4 regions of the Glutamicibacter sp. 0426 genome follow, and region 4 is predicted to be linked to each of the others. Evidence: riboswitches for the same ligand, from Rfam matches in the RefSeq annotation. Region 4 holds a riboswitch; each other region holds the start of a gene.
The links. Region 4 has a riboswitch for S-adenosylmethionine ahead of BKX98_RS11470 (methionine ABC transporter ATP-binding protein). Riboswitches for the same ligand answer to the same signal wherever they lie in the genome.
Positions count from the first base shown of each region.

Region 1: another riboswitch for S-adenosylmethionine. It lies ahead of BKX98_RS16825 (hypothetical protein); the one in region 4 lies ahead of BKX98_RS11470 (methionine ABC transporter ATP-binding protein).
Region 2: another riboswitch for S-adenosylmethionine. It lies ahead of BKX98_RS06205 (O-acetylhomoserine aminocarboxypropyltransferase/cysteine synthase family protein); the one in region 4 lies ahead of BKX98_RS11470 (methionine ABC transporter ATP-binding protein).
Region 3: another riboswitch for S-adenosylmethionine. It lies ahead of BKX98_RS09800 (acyl-CoA dehydrogenase family protein); the one in region 4 lies ahead of BKX98_RS11470 (methionine ABC transporter ATP-binding protein).

Region 1 is NZ_MPBI01000003.1:117,207-120,609, forward strand. Features, by position in the region: gene BKX98_RS08880 (ABC transporter ATP-binding protein) at 1-1,000, opposite strand, end outside; gene BKX98_RS16825 (hypothetical protein) at 1,261-1,839, opposite strand; SAM riboswitch class IV at 1,894-2,006, opposite strand; gene BKX98_RS08885 (MFS transporter) at 2,083-3,099, opposite strand; gene BKX98_RS17240 (MFS transporter) at 3,099-3,403, opposite strand, start outside.
Region 2 is NZ_MPBI01000002.1:149,550-152,952, reverse strand. Features, by position in the region: gene BKX98_RS06210 (cystathionine gamma-synthase) at 1-489, opposite strand, end outside; gene BKX98_RS06205 (O-acetylhomoserine aminocarboxypropyltransferase/cysteine synthase family protein) at 486-1,793, opposite strand; SAM riboswitch class I at 1,854-1,944, opposite strand; gene BKX98_RS06200 (LysR family transcriptional regulator) at 2,164-3,105, opposite strand; gene BKX98_RS06195 (putative oxygenase MesX) at 3,227-3,403, shown strand, end outside.
Region 3 is NZ_MPBI01000003.1:315,465-318,867, forward strand. Features, by position in the region: gene BKX98_RS09795 (acyl-CoA dehydrogenase family protein) at 1-804, opposite strand, end outside; gene BKX98_RS09800 (acyl-CoA dehydrogenase family protein) at 830-2,068, opposite strand; SAM riboswitch class I at 2,117-2,207, opposite strand; gene BKX98_RS09805 (SdpI family protein) at 2,424-2,780, shown strand; gene BKX98_RS09810 (GntP family permease) at 2,888-3,403, opposite strand, start outside.
Region 4 is NZ_MPBI01000004.1:85,637-89,039, reverse strand. Features, by position in the region: gene BKX98_RS11480 (MetQ/NlpA family ABC transporter substrate-binding protein) at 1-141, opposite strand, end outside; gene BKX98_RS11475 (methionine ABC transporter permease) at 175-870, opposite strand; gene BKX98_RS11470 (methionine ABC transporter ATP-binding protein) at 867-1,886, opposite strand; SAM riboswitch class I at 1,979-2,070, opposite strand; gene BKX98_RS11465 (SDR family oxidoreductase) at 2,381-3,244, shown strand.

The DNA of each region.
Region 1 (3,403 bases), on a different contig from region 4:
CGGTGCCCGGGGTGGGCAGCTCGATCTGCCTTTCGGCGGCGTCGAGCATGCTCGGCTCGCTGTCCAGCACCTCGGCAATGCGGTCGGCGGAAACCATGGCGCGCGGGACCATCATGGCCATGAAAGTGCCCATCATGACTGCCATGAGGATCTGCAGCAGGTACTGCAGGAACGCGGTCAACGCACCGACCTCCACGTCGCCGTTGTCCACGCGGTGACCACCGAACCAGAGCACGGCGGCGGTGGACAGGTGCAGGATCATGGTGATCGCCGGGAACATCAGCACGAACAGGTTGCCGACCTTCACGCCCAGGTCGGTCAGCTTCTGGTTGGCATCGGCATAGCGTTCGGTTTCATGCTCTTCGCGCACGAAGGCGCGCACCACGCGGATGCCGGTGATCTGCTCGCGCAGCACGCCGTTGATCCCGTCGATGCGGGTCTGCATGTCGCGGAACAACGGCATCAGCTTGATGACCAGCAGGCCGACGACAATGAGCACCAGCGGCACGGATACCCAGACGAGCCAGGACAGCCCCGGGTCTTCGCGGATCGCCATGATCACGCCGCCGATGGACATGATCGGCGCGGTGATCATGAAGTTCAGCGCCATCAGGGTGAGCATCTGGATCTGCTGCACGTCATTGGTGCCGCGGGTGATCAAGGTAGCGGCACCGAACTTGTTGACGTCCTGGGCGGAGAAGGTGGCGACCTTCTCGAAGACCGCCTGGCGGACATCGCGTCCGACGCTCATGGAGGTCTTGGCGCCGAAGTAGACGGCGGCGACGGCGGTGGCCACCTGGATCAGGGCCACCACCAGCATCAGTCCGCCGGTGCGCCAGATGTAGTCGATATCGGCATTGACCACGCCGACATCGATGATCTTGGCGTTCAGGCTGGGAAGGTAGAGCGTAGCCATGGTGGTGGCCAGCTGCAATATGACTACTGCGGCAATCCACCCGGCATAGGGTTTGGAGTGTTTCAAGATGAGCTTGAGAAGCATGTGGAAAATCCTCGCTGGCATCACGCTCTCCGGCATGCTGGGCCTTCGGATTAAGGGCAGCGTGATTGAAGAGCGATTGCCAGTCTAGCGCTCCGCTTGGACACTTAGTATCATCCTTCCGATTGATATTTGCCAACCAGTGATTAACGCCCGATTAACCTCAAGATTCCGGGGATGGTGGCGTTAATCATAGATTATGGAATTAACGCAAAGCGGCTTGGTTTCCGGCGGATTTTCATCCACCGGAAACCAAGCCCCAGTTACGCCTGCACGCTGCCGGGAACCTCGCTGGCGCAGTTCCCTCGGATGTACTTGGACAGGGCCACGGACGGGCGTTCGAAGCCCAGCAGCCGCGGGAATTCCGCCCAGGCTTCGGGCACCAGCTGCACAATGTGCTCAGGGCGCGTCCGCTCTTCCATGATGCTTCGGCCAGTGATCGGGTCCTTGCCGGTCACCCGCAGATATCTCTGGCCAGCCTGCGGGTTTTTGGCGGTGATCCCGAGCAGTTCCAGCCGTCGCCCAAGGAGTTCTTGGTCCCCGACATTTCTGCAGAGCCGGCGGGCATGGTCCAGCGCGGCTTTCAGCCCTGCGTTGACAGCCCAGTACAGTTCCGGGGTGAATCCGGCGGCAATCCAGCGGGCCACGTATTCGTGGATGTGGGGAAGATTCAGGCACAGCAGTCCACCTCGCTGCTTCTCGGCTTCGAAGGCCAGGAATCCCCCTGACTGGAGGGTGCTCGATCCTGCGTGGAAAGGATAGTCCAGCAGCACGCTGTGCCACTTCCGCTCGCCGTCGGTTCCTTGCGGATTCCCTGTTGTGTATTCATGATTGGCGCCCATGTCATCCTCGCGTTCCGTCCAGGCGGCGCAGCATCTTGAAGGATCAGCACCACCGATCGACTTGCCCGGGATGGCTTCCCGGACCGGCTCTTCCCCTGGGGCACCCCGCTCGATGAGGAGGGTTGCCACGCGGCTAGCCAGGTACTTAGCGCCGCGATTCTGTGAGCTTGGTTCGATAGTACTGGGCACCACCGACAGTTCGGCTTGGGCCGGTGCGCAGCACCGGCCCAGCAAGCGATTCGATCAGTTCCCGATTGGCGGCGGCGCCACCTCGTCGTGCTTGGTCTTCTCGCTGTCCTTCTGCTTTTCGGAAGGCACAGTCACGATGATCGACGCGATGGCGATGACCACCATCAGCACGTTGAACAACAGGCCGATGGCGCCACCGAAGCGCAACGCCACATTGTCCTGCCGGCCAATGAACAGGCCCCAGGACTGGATCAGTGCCGGATCCATGGCCTGTCCAGCCACATACAGGGCCGCGGAGATGGCCACGCCGATGGCGTTGCCCAGTGACGAGGCCATCTTGTAGATGCCGGACGCGGAACCCACCTCGCTGTCGGGGACATTGGACAGCGCCGCGTCGGTGGACGGCGTGGCATAGAAGCCCAGGCCGATGCCGAACAGCGTGAACCCGATCACGGAGAGCAAGATGTACTGGTCGATATACAGGAAAGTCATCGAGCACATCAGGATGCCCACACCGGTGATCATCGATCCCCAGAGCATCGGCTTCTTCGGCCCGAAGCGCTGCAGCAGCTTCTCACCCACGCGGATCGTGGCAAGGATGGCCACCAGATAGCCCAAGGTCAGCAGGCCGGACTGCAGCGAGGACATCCCGGCCGCCACCTGGACCAGGCCCAGCGAGACAATCAGCGTGCCTGCCGCGCCATTGAGCAGGAAGTTGGACAGCGTGGCGCCGGTGAAGGTGCCGTTGGAGAACAGCTTCAGGTTCACGAAGGGATTGCGGCTGCGCACCTCGATCTGCAAGAACAGCAGCCCGGTGACCACGAAGATCGCCACGAGCGCGATGCCTCCCAGGCTCAGCCAGCCGATATTCGGACCCTGGGAAATGTAGACGTTGATGGAGACCAGCATGACGATGAAGAAGATGAGGCCGGTGAAGTCGACGCGGCGCTCGGCTGCCGGATCCTGCTCGGCCTTGGATTCCGGGGTGCCCTTGAGCAGGAAGAGCGCCAGCACCGAGAGCACGATGGAGGTCCAGAAGATCGAACACCAGCCCAGGAAGCTGGTGGCCATCAGCCCGCCGAACAGTGCGCAGAACCCGGAACCGCCCCAGGAGCCGATGGACCAGTAGGACAGGGCCGCTGGCGGCCCTTCCCCTCGTAGTAGGTCTTCACCAAGGCCATGGTCGCAGGGATGATGCAGGCGGCGGACAGGCCCTGGACCACGCGGCCGCCCAGCAGCATGGCGCTGGTCAGCCCGCCCAGGTTCTCCGGGGTCAGGGCGATCAGCAGCGAGCCGGCGATGGAAAGCCAGATGCCCAGGTAAAGGATTTTCGCCCGGCCCAGCCGGTCGACCAGTCCGCCGGCGACCACGATGA
Region 2 (3,403 bases), on a different contig from region 4:
GGCGATTGCGGCCCAGCCGGCCAGATCGGCGATGCCCAGCAACGGGTTGGACGGGGTTTCCACCCAAAGCAGCGCGGTGTTCGGGCGCAGCGCGGCGCGCACCGCCTCCAGGTTGGTGATGTCCACCGCCGAGGAGCTGATCCCCCATTTGCCGTGCAGCTTCGAGATCAGCCGGTTGGTGCCGCCGTAGCCGTCGGCGCCCAGCACGATGTGGTCGCCCGGCTCAAGCACTGCGCGCAATAGCGCATCTTCGGCGGCGATGCCCGAGGCGAAGGAGAAGCCGGCGGCGCCGCCTTCCAGCGCGGCGAGCTGGGATTCGAAGCCGTTGCGGGTCGGGTTGGAGCCGCGCGAGTACTCGTGCCCGGCGCGCAGCACGTTGATGCCGTCCTGGATGAAGGTGCTGGTCTGGTAGATCGGCGGGATCACCGCACCGGTGTGCGGGTCCTTGTGCTGGCCGGCGTGCACGGCCTGGGTGTTGAAGCCGCTCATGCGAAGCTCACTTCCTTGGTGTCGGCGGTGGTCGCGGCCAGCGCGAGATCCAGCGACTGGGTGATATCTGCGAGCAGGTCGGCCGGGTCTTCCAGGCCCACCGACAGGCGCAGGGTGGAGGTGTTCAGCCCGGCGGCTGCCAGCTGCGCTTCGGAGAGCCGGCAGTGCGTCATGGTGGCCGGGTGGGCGACCATGGTGCGGGTATCGCCCACATTCGCGGCCAGGCTGATCAGCTTGAGCCCGTCGATCACCGGGGAAACCAGGGATGGGTGGGCCAGCTCGATGGCCAGCACGCAGCCGGTGCCCTTCGGCGCTAGCGTCCGGGCCAGCTCGTGGCTGGGGTGCTCGGGCAGCGCGGGGTGGTGGATGGCGGCAATGCCCGGATACTCGGCAAGCGCGTCGATCAGCCTGGTGACGCTGCGCTGCACGTGGGCCGCGCGCACCGGCAGGGTCTCGATGCCTGCGAGGATGCCCTGGGCGCTGGCCGGGGCGAGGGCCGGGCCCAGGTCGTGCAGGAACTTGGAGCGCACCAGCATCGCGTAGGCCGCCGGCCCGTGGCGCTCGAGCAGCGACGTGCCATTCAGCCGCACCCGCGGCGCGGCGATCTGCGGCCAGCGGGAGGAATCGGAGAAGTCGAAGGTTCCCGAATCCACCACTACCCCGCCAAGCACCGAGCCGTGCCCGGCCAGCCCCTTGGTGGCCGAGTGCACCACGATGTCCGCGCCGAGTTCCAGCGGGCGCACATTCAGCGGGGTGGCCAGGGTGTTGTCCACCACCACCGGGATGTTGCGCTCGTGCGCGATCGCCGCAATGGCCGGGATATCGGCCACGGTGCACAGCGGGTTGGACACGGACTCGAAGAAGAACGCCCGGGTGTCCTCCTCGATGGCCGCGGCCCAGGCGGCCGGATCGGCCTGGTCGACAAAGCTGACGCGGATCCCGAAGTCGGCGAAGGTGTCGGTGAACAGGTCCACGGTGCCGCCGTACAGCGAGGAGGAAGCCACAATGTGCCTGGGTCCCTGGGTCAGCGCCAGCAAGGACAACGCCACCGCGGACTGGCCGGTGGCGGTGGCTACCGCCTGGGCCCCGCCTTCCAGCGCGGCCACGCGCTGCTCGAGGATGGACACGGTGGGGTTGCCGGTGCGCGAGTAGGTGAAGCCTGCCTGTCGCAGCGCGAACTTCTCCACCGCTTCGGCGTGCGATGCGAATTGGTAGGCCGCGGAATTGTGCAGCGGCGGCAGCATCGGGCGGAACTCTCCGCTCGGGCGGTACCCTGCGTGCACCGCGTCGGTTTCCTGGCTCATTGCTCCTCCTCGTTGTCTGCGAGGGAGTGCACCGGACACCGAAGCCACGGGTCCGGAACTGCTCCATCGGTTCTGGCGGTAGCACCTTTCGGTTTCCCGATGGTTGCTGCGGCGTCGTCGAGCCAGATCTCTCGGCCGCTCTTGATGGGTTGTTCTTCCATGGTTGGGCATCGGCCGCGAACCGGGCAAGCGGCCCGAATCGCTGAGCTTCACAGAACGCCGCCGCGCTTCATATGTCGCCGAATTGTCATGATGACGTAAGGGCGCAAACCCTTATGTGACGCACCAAGGAAGCAAGAATCCTTGAAATCCCAGGGTTTTCACCCGCACGCATGACAGAGCACCAAATTTCAATGACCGGAGATGACGCTCAGCCCAGGACTTCGACTCCGAATCCGGCCACCACCGCGCGCACCTCGTCCAGGTAGCGCCGGGCCTGCTCGGTGAGCGGGATGGCGGCGTGGTCAATCCAGCCGACATCGATGCGCTCCTCGACAGCCAGCGGGATGGAGACAATGGAGGGATCCAGCTCGTCGCTGATGATGCCGGTGGAGATGGTGTACCCGCCCAGACCGATCATCAGGTTGAAGATCGTGGCGCGGTCCGAGACCTGGATTTCACGCTGGCTGGAGCGGGTGGAGAGGATCTCCTCGGCGAAGTAGAAGGAGTTGTTCGCGCCCTGGTCGAAGGTCAGCCGCGGCAAATCTTCGAGATCTTCGAGAGACACCAGGGTTCGGGAGGCCAGCGGGTTGCTGCGGGCAACGAAGATGTGCGGCTGGGAGCGGAAGAGCGGGTGGAATACCAGCCGGGATTCGCGCAGCAGCTTCTCGATGACCTTGCGGTTGAAGTCGTTGAGGTAGAGGATCCCGATCTCGCTGCGCAGCGTGCGCACATCCTCGATGATCTGCTCGGTGCGGGTCTCGCGCAGCGAGAACTCGTACTCGTCGGCGCCGCTGGCCTGGACCATCCGCACGAAGGCATCCACCGCGAAGGAGTAGTGCTGGGTGGAGACACCCAGCAGCCGGCGAGCCGAGGGACGGCCGAGATAGCGGTGCTCTAGCAGCTCGACCTGCTCAAGGACCTGCCGGGCGTAGCCGAGGAATTCGGCGCCGTCGCTGGTGAGCGTGATGCCCCGGGCGGAGCGGATGAGCAGCGTGCGCCCCACCCGCGCTTCGAGCTCCTTCATCGCCGCGGACATGCTCGGCTGGGCGACGTACAAAAGGTCGGCGGCAGCCGAGATGGATCCCTCGGCCGCGACCGTGGTGAAGTAGCGCAATTGCTGCAGTGTCAGACCGCTCGTTCCCTGAACCATAGTTTGAGTCTATAGGAATCCATAGTTAGACAGAGTTACCTGATATCAAAAATGCCATGCATGATTGACGCATCGACGTTCTTCCGGCCGCTTCCGGCCGCTGACCAACAGATTGGCCGCCATGCCAGACGCATTGACCTTCAGCATTTCAAGCACAGAATTCAACGAAAACTACACTCCTTCGCCGGACTCGCGACTCACCACGAACTTCGCCAATCTGGCCCGCGGTGAGCACTGCCAGCAGAATTTGCGCAACGCTCTGACGATGATCAACCGGCGCTTCAATTCGCTGGCCCAC
Region 3 (3,403 bases), on a different contig from region 4:
GGCTGCGGCATGGCTGAAGGTCCGCTTGCGCGCTTTCAGTTCGGCGGCGAAGTCCCGCTCTGCCGCTTTGGCGGAGCCGGCCAGGACCGCCAGCAGCACCTGCTGGTAGAACGCGGTCTGGTACTTGAAACGGGTGTCGAAGTCGATCAGGTCTTCCTCGGCCACCACCGCATCGGTGAACGTGGAGGTTCCGGTACCCGTGGTGCGCTGGCCGAAGCCATCCCAGTCATCGGCCAGCTCGACACCGGGCTGGTGGCGGTTGACCGCGGCGATCACGCGTTTTCCGGTGTCGGTGCGCTCGGCATAGGTGTCCAGCCAGTCAGCGAAAATTGAGCCGGTGGAATAGTACTTGGTTCCATTGATCTTGAACCCTCCCTCGCCGTCCGGGGTGACCTTGGTGATCACGTCGCCGACCTTCACGGTTCCAACCTCGGTCCACGAGTTGCCCACCAGTTCCCCGGCGGCGAAGCGGGCCAGCCACTTGTCACGACCCGGACCCGGCTCTGCCACCAGCCGATCCTCGACGAAGGCGAAGTGCGCGCGCAGCGCCTGGGCGATATTGGAATCAGCGGCCGCAAGATCCACGAACAGCTCGAAGAGCTCAGGCAGGGTCGCCCCGGCCCCGCCGTGCGATTCCGGAACCCGGATTGCGCCGAAGCCGGCGGCAGCCAGGTCCGCGACTGCCTGGTAGGGCAGTTCGCCGGTGCGGTCGCGTTCGGCAGCTCCCTGCGCGATGTCCGCGAAGAGCGGGGCAAAACGGGCTTTGAGCCCTGCAAGCCGAGTGCCAGTTGCAAGTACAGTCATCGTTCAGTCCAATCCGTGGGAATTTCTAGGTGTAGAGCGAGAGCGGCTGGGATTCTCCGCGCAGGAAGTACGCGCCGACCTCGATCTTCTTGTAGTCCACCGGGTCATGCAGCGAGTGGGTGCGCACATTGCGCCAATACAGGTCCAGGCCCACCGAGCTCGCGGTCGAGGATGATCCGGTCACCTCGAAGATCCGGTTCGCCACCTCGACGCCCACCTCGGTGGAAACCACCTTGGCTTCGGCAATTTCCACTGCCAGCGCGGCCCGCTCGGGCTGGGTGACGTCTCCGGCCTTCGACAGCAAGGCATCGAATTTCCGGCCGAGCTTCTCGGTCAGCGCCGCCACCGCGGCGGTGCGGGCCTTGAGCTCCCCGACGATCCGCTGGAAAATCGGATCCTGGGCGTAGGTGTCGGCCTGCGAGAACAGCCAGGCGTTCTTGCGGCCCAGCAGGATCTGCTTGCCACGCTCCAGCGCTCCTTCGGCAATGCCCAGGTAGAAATTGGCGAAAGCCAGCTGGATGCCCGGGGTGAGCAAGGTGGACACCGGTTCGTCGGTGACGAATCCGAGCAAGTCCTCGGCTTCAAGCCTGACGTTGTGGTACTTCAGCGAGTTGGATGCGCTGAGCCGCTGGCCCAGGTAGTCCCAGTCGTCAACGATTTCCAGTCCTTCGATGTCGCGGGGCAGCACGAAGGCGAGAATCTGCCCGTCGTATTCCCCGCCCTGGACCAGCGCGTTGATGACGATGACCTCGCCAACACCGGAACCAGTGGAGAACCGCTTGGCCCCGTTCAGCCGGTACCCATCCCCTTCGACGCTCAGCGTCAGATCCGGGTCAACCGGATTCACCGAATCGCCCCAGAGCCACCCGCCTTCCACGGTGCGTTGCCACCACTTGCCTTGCGCCCCCGCCGGAGCATAGAAGGCAATGCCCGACTGGTTGATGTAGTGGTAGGCCAGCAGCTGCGCGATGGATCCATCGGCCGCCGCCAGGATGCGGACCACGTCGAATGCCGTTTCCCAGTGGGCTCCTGCTCCGCCGAATTCTGCAGGCACCAAAAGGTTCAGCAAGCCGGCTTCGCGCAGCAGCTGCACCTCGGCGAATGGCTGCTGGTTCTTGCGGTCGCGTTCCAGGGCGTCTTGTGCGAGCGTGCCTGCCACCTGCTGGGCAACTTCGCGCCACTGCTCCAGCTCGGTTTCGCTGGCGTTCCCATAGTAGGGAACTCGGCGTAGTCCGGTGTCTTGTACGGTATCTTGCACTGTCATCTTCTTCTCCCTTGCGTTGCAGGTTCCGAAGGACGCAGGGTCCCTGCGATTCCATCGATCCTGGCGTTAGCACTACCTGCGGGATGCAGGCTTGCTGCGGCGTCGCGGAGCCAGGTCTCTCAGCCGCTCTGGATGGGTTGTGCTCCGAGTCAACCACTGCCGGCAGCAGTCACGGAAGGGCACTGTCATGCGAGGGAACGGCAGGACAAAATACGTCATCTTCGAGCCACCTGCTTGCCTGATCGATGGCTGCGCGGCCTTCATATGACACTTGCATGACGAAATTTGAACTCGGGAACTGCGCAACTTCCGAATAGGATGGCTGTTCACGGCGAATAGGCAGGATAGGTGGAACGTGGATCCAGCAAGCGTCATCTCCTTCATGTTCGGGTTGCTGGCCATCACTTTGGTGGCAGCGCTCCTCGCACCCATGGCCCGGGATGGAAAGCTCGCGCGCAATGCGGCCATCGGCATCAGGACGCGCCACACCTTGGCCAGCGACGAGGCCTGGTTGGCAGGGCATCGGCGGGCTGCGCCGCTGGTGGCCGCGGCTTCCTGGGCCGGCTGGGCCATGTTGTCCGGTGCAGCGATCCTCTGCGTGCTGGGCCAGTTCGGTTTCGCCTTCGCCACGACCGGCGCAGGTTATCTGGCCATTATCGTGTTGCTGATGGTCTCGGCTGCCAAAGCGAACCAGGCCGCGCGAGGCATCTAGCGGGCAGGACGTCGCTCTTCGGCTACCGCTTTCAGACACATCCTTAAAGCAACGGATCGCGCCATCGGCAGATGGTGCGATCCATTGCTTGCTGGGCCAGCGTCCTGCTACAGCAGCACGGCTCCCAGGAGCAATACCGTCAGGAAGGCGGCGGTACCCTGAATGGCGGTCGCCACGCTCAAGGTCTTGTATGCGGTAATCACCGGAATGCGGCTGAGCTGCGACACGACCCAGAAGTAGGAGTCGTTGGCGTGCGAGACAACCATCGCACCGGCACCGACGGCCAAGACCGTGAGCACCATGCCCAGTTCCGAACCCAGACCCAAGGAGCCGAGCATCGGCGCGACCAGCGCAGAGGTGGTCACCATGGACACAGTGGACGAGCCCTGCGCGGACTTCAGCGCAGCGGCGATCAGGAACGGCACCGCCAGGCCCAAGCCCAGGCCGCTGAGCGAATCCGAAAGGATCGTGGTCAGATCCGAGGCTGCCAGCACCGCGCCGAAGCCCGCACCGGCACCGGTGATCAGCAAGATCGGGGCAGCGGTGCGCACGGCTTCATGCATCTGCTCATTGAAGACCGCCAGCTTGCTGTCGCCGCTGAGCAGGAAGGTCGCGGAGATCAA
Region 4 (3,403 bases):
AGGGGCGGAGCGCTGCTGGCCCAGCAGCACGCCGAGGATGAGGGCGGCCACGGCCGCGAGGGCGGCGATGGTCCAGGGAAGGGCATTGCGGTTCTTGCGCAGCGTGAAGCCGTGGTCGTGCCCGGTGTGCGGTGTAGTCATGGTCTCGCTCGTTCGTTCGTTCGTCGATGGTGTTCAGGGACGCGCCAGGGCGCGGGCGATGCGGTCGCCGAGGAATTGGACAATTTGCACGGTCAGGATCAGCACCACGATGGTCGCCAGCATGACATTCATGTCGAAGCGCTGGTAGCCGTAGGTCACGGCGAGATAGCCGATGCCCCCGGCCCCGATGGTCCCGGCGATGGCCGAGTACTCGATCATCGAGATGGTGTTCAGCGTGATGGCCGAGGCCAGGGCCGGCAGCGCCTCGCGGATCTGGGTGGTGCCGATGATCTGCGCGGCCGAACCGCCGGTCACCAGCCCTACGGCCAGGTTGTGCCTCGGCAGGTCGTTCAGCGCGTTCTGCACCAGCCGGGCGAAGAACGGGATGCCGGCAATGGTCATGGGCACGGCAGCCGCGGCAATGCCGATGGTGGTGCCGGTGACCCATTTGGTGAAGGGGATGATCGCTGCCATCAGCACCAGGAACGGCAGGGAGCGTCCCATGTTGGCGATCCAGCTGAGCACCGCATGCAGGCGCGCCCGCGGGAAGAGCCCCTGTCGATCGGTGTTGTACAGCGCGATGCCCATCAGTCCTCCGAGGCTGATGACCAGGGCCATGACGATTCCGACCATGGCCCAGGTCTGGCCGTAGGCCGGCAGCATCAACTCGGGCAATTGCTGCCACGGAGTGTCGGTGCCCACCGCTGCGCTTTCAAAGGGGATTCTCATGCGTTGGCCTCCACCAGTTCGCGATTGTTGCGGACCAGGCTGCCCGGGTCGGCCTGCAGGCCCCACCCGTCCAGCAACCGGACCAGGTCCTGAGGGCTCGTGCCCCGCACGCCCAAGCGCACGCGGCCCAAGGTCCCCTCGTGGTGCGCCTCGACGGCACCGCCAAGCAGGGCCACCGCGATCCCGTGCTCGATGCCCAGCCGGGAGATCCAGCCGGGATCGACCCGGTCTTTGCGGTAGGCCACCGTCACGGCATAGTCGAAGCCTGCCGGCAGGTCCTCGGCCCGCAGCGGCAGCAGCTTCTCCCCGGTCGCCGAGCCTGGGGAGGCCACCAGCTCATGCAGGGCTCCGTGCTCGGCAATGCGCCCGCCGGCCAGCTGGGCGACCTCGTCGGCCACATGCCGCACCACATCCATCTCATGGGTGATCAGGATGATGGACAAGCCCAGATCGCTGCGCAGCGAATCCAGCAGCCCCAGCACCTGGTGCGTGGATTCGGGATCCAGGCCCGAGGTGGCTTCGTCGGAGAGCAGCAGCCGTGGCCGCAGGGCCAGGGCCCGGGCGATGCCGACGCGCTGCCGCTGGCCGCCGGAGAGCTGCCCGGGATAGGCGTTCGCCTTCTCCAGCAGCCCGACCCGGTCCAGCAGCTGGGCCACCCGCTGCTGCATTTCGTGGTGGACCACCCCGAGGTTCCGCAGCGGAAGGGCCACGTTCTCGGCGACGCTCAGCCGGCTCAGCAGGGCCGAGTTCTGGAAGATCGTGCCGATGGCGCGGCGTTCAGCGCGCAAGGCCCTGCCAGAGAGCGCGCCGAGATCCTTGCCGTCAACGAGGATCTGCCCGCTGCTGGGCTTCTCCAGCAGCGAGATGCAATGGGACAGGGTCGATTTGCCTGCCCCGGAAGGGCCGACTACTGCGGTGATCGAGCCTTCCGGCACCGACAGGTCGATCCCCTTGAGCACCTCGATGCGCCCCTGAGCGGTGTCATAGTGCTTGTGCAGGTCCTTGATCTCGATCATGCTGCGTGCTCCTTGGATGTTGCACCGGGAAGGACTGCCCAGGGCCGAGGCTGTGCCGGCTCGTAGCCAGGCGTGGCCCGGTGGCAGCCACTGCTCCATCGGTCCTGGCGGTAGCACCGTCCCGTGGTTCGGGTGGTTGCTGCGACGTCAACGAGCCAGGTCTCTCGGTCGCTCTGGATGGGTTGCCCGGCCTTGGAGGCCAGGTGTTCCCAGCATGCGTTTCCTGGCCGGACCAAGCCAAGAGTTGCGCAACACTGCGACATCACGTCATTTCCGATCCGGCACTGCGGGCCGTCGGCATCATCTTCGGCGTCATGATTCGTCTCATTGCCGTTCATATGACCTTCCAAGTCGGAAGTGCTCCGGCGGATTTGCGCTCGGCCGGAGCCTTCCCCGGCAACCGCCGGCCGCTGATGCCGCGGCCCGGCCCGGCATCGGGAATACTCGATGCCGGCCTACGGTTGGAATCACCGACTGCTTTTGAAAGGACTGCCATGAAGATCGCAATTACCGGAGCCACCGGACAACTCGGAGGACTCGTCATCGATGCGCTGCTGGAGCGCGGGGCCGATCCCGCGCAGCTGATTGCCATCGGCCGTTCGGAGGAAAAGCTGGCCCCGCTGGCAGGCAAGGGCTTGGAAACCCGCGTTGCCGATTACAACGTCCAGCCAGATCTGGTTTCTGCGCTTGAAGGCGTCGACAAGCTGCTGCTGATCTCCTCCAGCGAAGTGGGCCAGCGCGTTGCCCAGCATGAGAACATCATCAACGCCGCCAAGCAGGTGGACGTCTCGCTGATCGCCTACACGTCCATTGCCAACGCGATGACCGGCGGCATGGAGCTCGCCGAGGAGCACATCGCCACCGAGCGATTGCTGGCCGGATCCGGCATCGGGTACGTGCTGCTGCGCAACGGCTGGTACATCGAGAACTACACCGACCAGCTCATGGGCTACCTCAATAGCGGCGTAATCCTCGGTGCCGCGGGCGAGGGCAAGATCAGCGCTGCCGCCCGGGCCGATTTCGCGGAGGCAGCCGCCGCGGTGCTGCTGTCCGATGAAGAGCAGAACGGCAAGATCTACGAGTTGGGCAGCGACAAGCCATTCACCCTCAACCAGCTTGCTGGCGCTGTCGGCGCCGCCGCTGGCCAGGACGTCGCCTACCAGGAAGTGGATCCCGAGCAGCTGGAAAAGATCTACGCTGATGCCGGAGTCCCAGGACCCTTCGCGCACATCCTCGTCGATACCGACGTGCGCATTCGCGAAGGAGCACTGGAGGTTAGCACCGGTGACCTGGCCAAGCTGATCGGCCGCGCTCCAGCGTCCTTGGGCAAGGTCATCAAGGACAACCTGGACAAGTAGCACCGATCATCGAGGGTCCAGCGGGCAGGCACTCGCGGCAGTCGCTGCCGCGGTGCCTGCCCTGCAGCATTTAAGCTTCTCAACCGCGAATATTCGCGCGACAAGGGTGCAATTTAACGCCCAGATAGATTGTGCTGCGTGTCACAAGCTCGCTGGGAG